One region of the Chryseobacterium mulctrae genome, then DNA from elsewhere that is predicted to be linked to it. Evidence: riboswitches for the same ligand, from Rfam matches in the RefSeq annotation. Region 1 holds a riboswitch; the other holds the start of a gene.

Region 1 (5,641 bases):
AAACATTGGCTTTTCTTGCTGTTTTTAGTTGGTTTAAAATTGCAACAGCATTGGCAACATTTCCGCTTCTTGCTTCAGCTTCAGCTTCAATTAAATACATTTCAGCAGCTCTCATGAAAACGATATCGGCAATTAAATTAGCTTTAAACTTAAATTTAGCATATCTCAAAAGCCCTTCTCTTCCCGGTAAACCATCCCAAGAAAATAGAGAAGAACGGATATCATTCGTATCAAACAGATCTTTAAAATAAGGATCGGCCATAAAACTGTAATAATAACTTCCCGAAGATGAAACATCCAAATAGTGGAATGCATAGCTTTCACCAGACTGTTCCTGAGTTTGTGCATGTCCCCAGATCCATTCTCCGTTGGTAATATCGTTGAAGCCTTCTTTATATTTCTCGGCATTCATTAGCGGAAATCCTGTCTTGGCAATTTGTGCAGAAGCTACAGCTTTCGTCCATTCTCCTGTATTCAGATATACTCTTGCCAAAAGCCCGTTAACTACAGAGCGATCGATTTTATCTTTATTATTTCTAGAATAGTTTTGAAGCAATTGGTTGGCATCAGTTAAATCACTTTTAATTAAATTATAAATTTCTTCAAGACTCGCTTTTTTCTTTCCTACAGAATTGGTCGTTGCTGGTTCTGTATAAATTGGAGCCGTTGGTGCATTTTTATCTTTTAAATAACTGAACTGATAAAAACTTGCAAGATTCCAGTAACAAAAAGCACGCAAAGCTTTCGCCTGGCCTTTCACCTGATCTTTCTTTTCCTGAGTTCCTTCTGCTGCATCAATTTTAGCGATCACGTTATTCATATTATTGATAACAGAATATAAAGATGTCCAGATATAAAGCGATCTACTACCTGTATTATTCACCAAATCGGTAAATGCATAAGCCGATGGAAAACCATATTTATTGGTCAAAACCGCAACATCACTTCCCATTGCATCGCTGGTTCTTAAAACCGTTGAATATCCAATATTGGCATACGTTGTTCCGTCATCATTAAATTTTGCCCAGGTTCCGTTGATCACCGTTTCAGCACTTTCAGCAGTCTTGAAAATTTCGGCTTCATCTGCCTGATTTGTCGGGGCAGTTTCAAGGTCATTTTCACAACTTATCAGAGAAACTGCAGCAATTAAAGCAAAAGATATATATTTTAATTTTTTCATATGTAAGATTTTAAATATTTTAAAGAGTAGCCTGCACACCAAAAGTTACCGTTCTCATTGCAGGATATCTGTAGTACGTTGTTCCGTCTAAAGTTTGCTCAGGATCCATTCCTTTATGCTTATAGAATGTGAAAAGGTTTTCTGCCTGAACATAAACTCTCAGCTTTTTCAATCCGATTTTTTCAAAATAATCTGAAGGAAGGGTGTATCCTAAGCTTACATTTTTAATTCTTGCATACGTTCCGGAATATAAGAATCTTGACGAAGCGGAAGTCCAGTTATTGGTTGTTGTGCTTAAAGCCGGAACATCCGTATTGGTATTTTCGGGAGTCCATCGGTTTAACATTTCAGAGCTCCATGCTCTTCCCGCAGCACTTCCATTATGCATCAACATCGTATAATCGGTATCAAGAATTTTACCTCCCAAACTGAAAGTCAGTAATCCTGAAAAATCAAAATCTTTATATCTGATGCTTGTTGTAAGACCACCCATTACTTTAGGCAAAGAAGAACCCTGCAGAGTTTTCGTAGCTTTTGCATACTCAGAAGTCGTTCCTTCTACTGTATTTCCGTTTGCATCAGTTGTAATTGTTTTCCAAAGCGGATTTCCGTTAGTCGGATCAACTCCCATCCATTCAGGAATAAAGAAATCATAAATAGAACCTCCAACCTGCAAACGTTTTGTCCCGCTAACAATTGAACCTTTCGGAAGCTTTGTAATTTCATTTTTTAAAGTACTTAGATTCACATCAACATTCCATTCGAAATCATCTGTTTTAACAGGTGTTGTAAAGAGAGAAAATTCAAAACCTGTGTTTTTTAATTCTCCAATATTCGCCTGATAACCGCTGAAACCAACTGATGGAGCCAAAGGCATATCAAACAAAAGATCTTTACTCTGACGCTGGAAATATTCTACATTACCTTTAATTCTGTTTTTCAGAATGGCAAATTCTAACCCCACATTTAAGTTGAGATTGGTTTCCCACTTCAGATCCGGAGTCGGAAGTCTGCTTGCAACCGTACCGCCTTCACCAAGATTGTTATAAAATGTGTACAAACTTTGGTACGCATAATACGTGCTCAATTTGTCATTTCCCTGACCACCATAACTTGCACGAAGCGTCAACTGATCAAAAATATTTAAATCTTTAATGAAATTTTCGCTCGAAGCTTTCCATGATCCACCAACTGACCAGAAAGTTCCCCATCTGTTTTCGGGCGAAAATCTTGAAGAGCCATCTGCTCTTACCGATCCGGAAATGAAATATTTATTTTTAAAATCATACTCCGCTTTTCCTAAGTAACTTAAAAGTCCCAATTTATCACTGCTTCCGCTAAATCCACCTAACAAAGCTGCCGCATCTGGCTCATAATAATATGGAAGTGAAAATTGGCTTCTGTTTCCAGAAATAGTTTGAAATTCGTAATGATAAAATTCCTGACCCGCTAAAATATTAAAGTGATGCTGGTTGAATTTTTTATCAAAAGTCAAAATATTACTGGTTGTATAAGACAGCGTTCTTGAGTTTGTTTTTGTTACTGAACCACCGATTTCACTTCCCTGCCCTATCAAAGGATTGGAATAAAAGTGACCGTTGTAATTAACCAAATCAACAGAAAAGCTAGATTTAAACTTTAATTCCGGTAAGAAAGTAAAGTCTAAGAACCCTTTTCCTGAAAAGTTATCTTCACGGTTTTCATTTTTATCTAAAGGTAATGTCGCTGCAGCATTTTGATTCTGTAAAGCACTTGTAGGACGGTATTTTCCAAAGTCATAGATATAATTTCCATTGGCATCTAATCGGTGACTTCCGTCTGCATTTCTTTCGTAATAAGGATAAAAAGAAGGAATTACTCTTGCTGCATTAATAATATTATCCGTTCTGGAATCTGAAGAAGGTGGCGCTTCCTGAAGACTGTTCGTATAACTTAAATTAGCCCCAACATTTAACCATTTTTTAACTTCAGAGTTTATTTTAAGTCTTGTACTGTATTTTGTAAAACCTGATCCAATAGCAATTCCTTTATCATCCAAATATCCTAATGAAAAGAAGTAATTGCTTTTTTCGCTTCCACCACTGAAATCTAGATCGACCTGGCTTCTTGCTGCCACTCTCTGAAGAATATCTCTCCAGTCATCATTCCATAAAGCAGTAGCTCCAGGCAAAAGCTTCCCATCGGTTCCTACAGGTTTTGCATAATTTGATCCGTATGGATTTATTCCTAAACCATTGCTTCCGGAAACCAAAGCATCACTCGCCATTTGCGCCGCCTGTTGAGAAGTAACCTGACTTGATTTGTAGCCATTTCTCAAAGCTTCCCAATACAATTGAAAATACTGATCTGTATTTACCTGTTCGTAATCTTTAACCGCTCTTGTAGAAAAACCCTGACTGATATTAAAATTCACTTTAGCCTCACCTTTTTTTCCGGATTTTGTTGTAATAATAATTACTCCGTTGGCTGCTCTTGAACCATAAAGTGAGCTTGCTGTAGCATCTTTCAAAACACTGATCGATTCAATATCATTCGGACTTATCGAGTTGATATTCCCGTCAAAAGGAATTCCGTCTACCACAAACAAAGGATTACTTGAAGCACTTACCGAGCCAATTCCACGAATACGAATAGATGCCGTTGCACCCGGTTGTCCAGAAGCACTTACCGCCTGAAGACCCGGAACCTGTCCTTCCAAAGCTTTGGTAATATTGGTAACCGGTCTGTTATTTATTTTTTCGCTCGAAATCGTTGCCACAGAGCCTGTGTAACTTGTTTTTTTCGCTTTTCCGTAAGCGACAACTACTACTTCATCTATATCCTGTTCGCGAAGTGTATCTTTTTTTGCTTCCTGACCATTAATGTTGATTATTCCTAAGAAAAACACTGCAATAGGTGGAATCCAAGCTTTAGAATTAATTAAATTTTTGTTAATCATAACTCATTTCATTTATCAAATTTTAAAAATTAACCCTTTGCAGAAAAGACAGCAAAGGGCATCGATAAATACGATTAACCAATTGCTTATTTTTCCTTTAAAGGCTGAATGTAACACCTTGCAAAGAGCAGGTTGCTAAGACTTCATAGGGTCAGTTCCCTCCATCTTTCTTTATAAGCCGATCGAAATATGTTTGCAAATCTAAAAACAATTAGTCTACAAAACAAGTAGACTTTGTGATTTTAAATCATTATTTAATAAAAATTAACTTCATAAATTCTTAAAAAACACTAAAATAGAGAGTTATAGAGATTATCAAATTCTTAAATATGACAAATATCATTAAAAATAATGTAATTCTAAAAAATGATTTAAAATAGAAAAGCTTTCGACTTATTAAAAAAACTTTCTAAATTTATACTATGAAAGTTTTAATTATAAATGGTCCTAATCTCAATCTGTTAGGCACGAGAGAACCCGAAATTTACGGGAGTGTTTCTATGGAAGAGTACTTAGAAAAATTAAGGTCAGAATTTCCTGCACATGAATTGAATTATTATCAATCGAATATTGAAGGTGAACTGATTAACAGGCTTCAGCTAGATGATTTTGATGCGATCATTATTAATCCTGGAGCTTTCACGCATTACTCTTATGCAATTGCAGATTGTTTAAAGAATATTCAAAAATCGAAAGTAGAAGTTCACATCAGCAATATTTACAAAAGAGAAGAGTTTAGACAGAAATCTGTAACGGCAGCTTGTACAGATGCAGTTTTGTCCGGCTTTGGAATGGACGGATATCGATTGGCAGTTTTGAGTTTGAAGTAAATTCCCACAGATCGCTCAGATTTTCACAGATGATCGTGTAAAATGGTTCATGAATTTTGCTCTCGCAGATTTTGGAGATTACGCAGATTATTTTTTAAATACCAAAATAAAAAAGGCTCATCAAATTGATGAGCCTTTCTTCACTATTTCTAAATGGTCTGTTCCTGCAATTGAGGACCAGAAGCAATCAGCTTTTTGCCTTCGTCAGTATTGCAATACTGCTCGAAGTTTTTGATATATTTTGCAGCAAGATCTTTTGCTTTTTCTTCCCATTCTGCAACATCGCTGTAGGTATCTCTAGGATCTAAAATCCCTTCAGAAACATTTGGCAATGAAGTCGGAATTTCTAAATTCATTACCGGGATTGTTGTTTTTTCAGCTTTTTCGATTGATCCGTCGATGATAGAATCAATGATTGCTCTTGTATCTTTTAACGAAATTCTTTTTCCGGTACCGTTCCATCCAGTGTTTACCAAATAAGCTTTTGCACCGTGCTCTTTCATTTTCCCGATCAATGTTTTAGAATACATTGTTGGATGTAATGTTAAGAAGGCTTCACCAAATGCAGGTGAGAAAGATGGTTCTGGCTCAGTAATTCCTCTTTCAGTTCCTGCTAATTTTGAAGTATATCCGCAAAGGAAGTGATATTGAGCCTGGTTTTCATCTAAAATAGAAACTGGAGGCAATACTCCG
Region 2 (5,641 bases), 110 kb from region 1:
ATACCTCTCAACCGGGAGCAAAAGGAGTTTCTCCTATGGAAAGTGTTTTGATGGCGGTTGCAGGATGCAGCGGAATTGACGTAGTTTCAATTTTGAAAAAACAAAGACAGGAAATTACAGGATTCCAAGCTGAAGTTGAAGGGGAAAGAATTCCTGTGGATGATGCAAAACCATTCAAATCAATTATGGTAAAGTTTTTATTGGAAGGAAATATTGATCCTAAAAAAGCCTTGAAAGCATCCGAATTATCTTTCGAAAAATACTGTTCGGTTTCAAAAACTTTAGAGCCTAATGTAGAAATCGGGTATGAAGTTTTTGTAAACGGAGAGAAAGTTGAGCAATAGAGTTGTAGAGTTTTAGGGTTTGAGAGTTTCAGAAAACAAAAATTGTTTATAATTCTCAAACTCTAGTAAGCTCAAACCCTCCAATCCAATTAAGCCAGTCTTGGCTTCATCAGTTTTGCCACAGTTGCAGTCCATCCTGTTTGATGCGAAGCTCCAACTCCGCGACCGTTATCTCCGTGGAAATATTCATAAAATGTGATGTAATCTTTGAAGTTTGGGTCATAATTAAATTTATAATTCCCGCCGTTGAAAGCGCGTTGTCCGCTTTCATCTTTCAGGAAAATAGAGCAGAGTCTTCCGCTGATATTTTGGGCTACTTCATCTAAGTTTTTCTTTTCACCACTTCCGGTAGGAAATTCCACTTTTAAGCTGTTTCCATAATAAAAATGGAAACGTTGTAAACTTTCAACAATCAAAAAATTAATCGGAAACCAAATCGGACCGCGCCAATTACTGTTTCCGCCAAACATTCTGCTGTCACTTTCTGCTGGCGTATAATAAACAACATTTTTATTACCATGAACTGTAAACACAAACGGGTTTTCTTCATAAACCTTAGACATGGCTCTGATTCCATAAGAACTTAGAAATTCTTTTTCATCCAACATTCTTGTTAGAACTTTTGTAAGTCGGTTTTTACGAAGAATACTCATCAAATGTTTTCTGCCGCTTCCTTCTTCGTCCCAGTGAGAAACTAAAGAAGTAAGTTCAGGTTTATTTTTTAAAACCCAATCCATTCTCTCCCGGAAATTAGGCATTTTACTGAGCAAATGATGATCGATAATTTCAACTGCAAACAAAGGAATCAATCCGACAATACTTCTCAGTCTTAGAGAAACACTTTCTCCGTTGGCCAACTGTAAAACATCGTAAAAGAAGCCGTCTTCCTCGTTCCAAAGACCTTCTTTGCCTTCACCCATGTTTTCCATGGCTTCCGCAATATAAAGATAGTGTTCAAAAAACTTGATGGCCATATCTTCATAAACCTGATAATATTGAGCCAATTCCATAGAAATTCGCATCATGTTTAGCGCATACATCGCCATCCAGCTCGTTCCATCGGCTTGCTCAAGATGTTCGCCGTCTTTCAATTCCATATTTCGGTCAAAAGCACCGATGTTATCTAATCCTAAAAATCCGCCGCCAAAAATATTTTTCCCGTTTTTATCTTTTCTGTTGACCCACCAGGTAAAATTCAGCAATAGTTTTTGGAAAACTTTTTCGAGGAATAAAAGGTCTGGTTTTCCGTTTGTTTTTTCATCAATTTTAAAAACCCTGAAGCACGACCATGCATGAACAGGTGGATTAACGTCACTCAGATTCCATTCATAAGCGGGCATTTGTCCGTTCGGATGCATATACCACTCCTTAGTAAGCAAAAGCAATTGGTTTTTCGCAAAATCGGCGTCAATAATAGCAAAAGGAACACAATGGAATGCCAAATCCCAAGTCGCATACCAAGGATATTCCCATTTATCAGGCATTGAGATGATGTCTTTATTGTGAAGATGTTCCCATTCTGTATTTCTTACATAATGATTAAAATCTCTTGGAGCTTCATAATTAGGGTCGCCTTTCAGCCATTTTCCAACATTGTAATGGTAAAATTGCTTGTTCCAAAGAAGCCCAGCAAAAGCTTGACGCTGCACATTCTTTTCATCATCATTAAATATATCCTGTTGAATTTCATCATAAAATTCATTCGCTTCATTAATTCTTGCATTAAAAATATCATAAAACTGATAGAAGGCATCATCCATATCATAAGGTGATAGCCTGAACTCAAAAACTTCAGACTGACCTCCTTCAATAACTTCATCAATGATGAAGGCTGCTTTTGTCCCCTTTCTTTCAGGATTTACAGTATTTTGCTGATGAATAATATAATCGTTGATTCCATCTTTATAGTAAGTATTTTCTACAGATGGAGTGCCATGAAGTTTGGGGTTATTGGTTTCATTTTCACAGAAAACCTGTTCTGCATTTTTATTTTTTGAATAAAACTTTTTAATGGGAAGACTGTCGTGAACCACGTTGATGCAGCCTTCTTTTCCACTTTCTACCTGACCTTTGTATTCATTATAACCCCATTTCCAGTTATTTCTAAACCAAGTTGTAGGTAAAATTACAATCGGGGCAGCTTGGTTACTTCTGTTGCAGACTGTAACACGAATTAAAATATCATGAGCATCAGATTTACAGTATTCTATGAAAATATCGAAATATTCATCTTTATCAAAAATTCCGGTATCGAAAAGTTCGTATTCAGGTTCTTTTTTGGTACGTCTTGCGTTTTCAGCTACGATTTCGTCATAAGGAAATTCATTGATAGGATATTTGTACACCATTTTCATATAGCTGTGAGTAGGTGTATTGTCAAGATAGTAGAAAATTTCTTTAATATCTTCTCCGTGATTTCCCTGCGGATTGCTCAGCCCGAAAAGACGTTCTTTTATTCTTTTATCTTTTTTATTCCAAAATGAAAGGGCAAAACAAAAAAGTTGTTTGGTATCTGAAATTCCCGCGATACCCTCTTCTCCCCATCGATACGTGTGGCTTTCTGCAATATCGTGGTTGGCAAAATGCCAAGCATTTCCGTTGGGGCTGTAGTCTTCGCGCACATTTCCCCATTGTCTGTTGCTTACATAAGGTCCCCAGTTTTTCCAGTCTTTATTTTGTAATCTTTGCTTTTCGATATTCATTTTCAGCCATTTTCATGGCTAAGTTAATTTTTTTGATAAATAATTCCAATTTTTTTAATCTGAATAATTATTAACAATCTTCTCAAAACCCTACTGTGATTATGTTTTATATTATTTATTAATTTTTTTTAATTTTTAAAATAAAAAGTTTTATCTTTGCACCATTCGTTCATTTACATATTGAAAATGTTATCAAGAAAGGTTGAGGGATTAGACCCTGTGAAACCTTAGCAACCCTTTGCGCAAGCAGAGAAGGTGCTACGTTCTACCAAATAAATTTATTTTGGACAGATAACTTACTGAAGTTCTTTTCAGCCATTCTCATGGCATTTTCAAATTTATTTTTTAATAATTATAAAATTGAAAACAGAACTGCAACATATTAATTTTTTGTACAAAACCGATTCTCAGAGAGAATATCATATCCCGTTAAGCTACCAGCTTTTCGGGAAAGAACTCTTTTCAGCACCCATCATTTTGATAAATCATGCCTTAACCGGAAACTCAAATGTTGCCGGAGAAAAAGGTTGGTGGAAACAATTGATTGGCGAAAATCAGATAATTGATACAAATAAATATACTGTACTCTGCTTCAATATTCCCGGAAATGGATATGACGATTTTTTTATTGACGAATATTCAGATTTTACCCCTTCAGATATTGCAAATATATTTCTGAAAGGTCTTGAATCTTTAAATATTAAAAACATATACGCTCTGATTGGAGGGTCTTTGGGTGGAGGAATCGGTTGGGAAATGCTTTCGAAAAAACCGGATTTAGTCGAAATTTTTATTCCCATTGCCTGTGATTCTAAAACTCATGATTGGTTGTATGCTCAATGTCTTGTTCAGAAATTTTTATTAAATGGAAATGATGAACCACTTCAAAAAGCCAGAATCCATGCAATGTTGTGCTACAGAACGCCTCAATCTTTAAACGACAGATTTCAAAATAAATGTAATCAGAAAAAACAACAGCTAGAATCTGAAGACTGGCTGATTTATCATGGGAAATCTCTTGCCGAAAGATTTAGTTTAAAATCTTATCAACTGATGAATCATTTACTGATGAATATCAATACAAACGAAAATATGTTGGAGAAAATTCAGGCACGAATGCACATGATCTCTGTAGATACAGATCTGTTTTTTCCTGCCTCTGAAATCAGAAACGGCTTTGAAAAGCTAAAGGAAAATAAAGAAGATGTTTTCTATCACGAGATCAAATCAGTTCATGGGCACGATGCCTTCTTAATGGAATACAGTCAATTAAATAATATCATAAATAACATTTTGTAGGAAAAAAAGAGTTTAAGGTAACTCTGTCTTATAAAAAAATTAAAAAAGGTTACAGATGAAAAGTAATGCAAACGAAATAAAATTTTTAAAGAACAGATCAATCATCAAATTTGAAGGAGAAGATTTTTTAGGTGAAATAGGGATTGATGGAAGAGTGTTTAAAGCGCTTACATTTGCGCGTATTAGTGTAGGAATAATTTCTCAGCAGGCGGTAGAAAACGGCTTGTCAATTCTTGTACATGAAGATGATTCTGAAAAAGCAGTAAACTGTCTGATAGAAGAGTTTGCTACGGAAAGAAAATCAGGAAAAGTTACTCAGATTTATAGTATCAACAATGTTTCTGTCATCGGTTTTGTGGCAGAAGATTTAAATAAAATACTTTCAGAATTGGCAAGAAATAACGTTTTTCCGTTACTTTTAAACCAAAATTCAAGCGAAAAACGTATCAATATTGTTGTGACATCTTCTCAGGATGAGAAAACTAAAAATATCATTGAATCTGAAATTTTCAAAAAACCAAAAACAGTTCACTTGGCAATTATCGGTCACGGAAATGTGGGGAAGACCTTAATAGAGCAGGTTTTACATTCTTCGGAAGAAATTAAAAGACGAAAAAATATACATCTGAAAGTCGTTGCTGTTGCCAATTCTAGAAAAATTGCTTTCAATAAAAAAGGTTTTGACAACCAATGGAGCAATGAGGTTTTTGCTTCTGAAAAAACTTCTAATGTAGATGAATTAATTAGTTTCTCTAAAGAAAACCAGCTTGAAAATCTAATTGTTGTTGATAATACAGCAAGTACAGATTTTGTCAAAAATTACCACGCTTTGGCAGAAAACGGGTTCGATTTAGTCTCTTCAAACAAAATTTTCAACACTCTTCCGATTGAAGAATACCGTAAACTAAGATATACGTTGAACAAAAATAATAAACGTTATTTGTATGAAACCAATGTTGGCGCAGGTTTGCCGTTAATTGATACGATAAAACTTTTACATCTTTCCGGTGAAAATATTACAAGAATAAAAGGTGTTTTTTCAGGAACATTGAGTTATGTATTCAACAATTTTTCTTTGAGAGATGATAAGTTTTCAACCATCGTTAATGAAGCTTTAGAAAAAGGTTTCACAGAACCAGATCCAAGAGAAGATTTATCAGGAAACGATGTAGCGAGAAAATTATTGATCTTGGCAAGAGAATTAGACTTAATTAATGAATTTAATGACATCAACATCCAAAACCTAGTTCCGGAAGCTTTATTGTCTATATCAAAACAAGAATTTCTTTCAAGGTT

The links. Region 1 has a riboswitch for S-adenosylmethionine ahead of FDY99_RS08330 (SusC/RagA family TonB-linked outer membrane protein). Riboswitches for the same ligand answer to the same signal wherever they lie in the genome.
Region 2: linked by a shared signal. The riboswitch ahead of FDY99_RS23695 (alpha/beta fold hydrolase) and the one ahead of FDY99_RS08330 (SusC/RagA family TonB-linked outer membrane protein) in region 1 are both predicted to bind S-adenosylmethionine.

The regions. Positions count from the first base shown of each region.
Region 1 covers NZ_VAJL01000001.1:1,847,438-1,853,078, forward strand. The annotation lists gene FDY99_RS08325 (RagB/SusD family nutrient uptake outer membrane protein) at 1-1,180, opposite strand, end outside; gene FDY99_RS08330 (SusC/RagA family TonB-linked outer membrane protein) at 1,200-4,118, opposite strand; SAM riboswitch class I at 4,202-4,298, opposite strand; gene FDY99_RS08335 (type II 3-dehydroquinate dehydratase) at 4,541-4,948, shown strand; gene pckA (phosphoenolpyruvate carboxykinase (ATP)) at 5,098-5,641, opposite strand, start outside.
Region 2 covers NZ_VAJL01000001.1:1,742,033-1,747,673, reverse strand. The annotation lists gene FDY99_RS07760 (OsmC family protein) at 1-344, shown strand, start outside; gene FDY99_RS07755 (MGH1-like glycoside hydrolase domain-containing protein) at 434-3,046, opposite strand; SAM riboswitch class I at 3,233-3,344, shown strand; gene FDY99_RS23695 (alpha/beta fold hydrolase) at 3,407-4,345, shown strand; gene FDY99_RS23690 (ACT domain-containing protein) at 4,401-5,641, shown strand, end outside.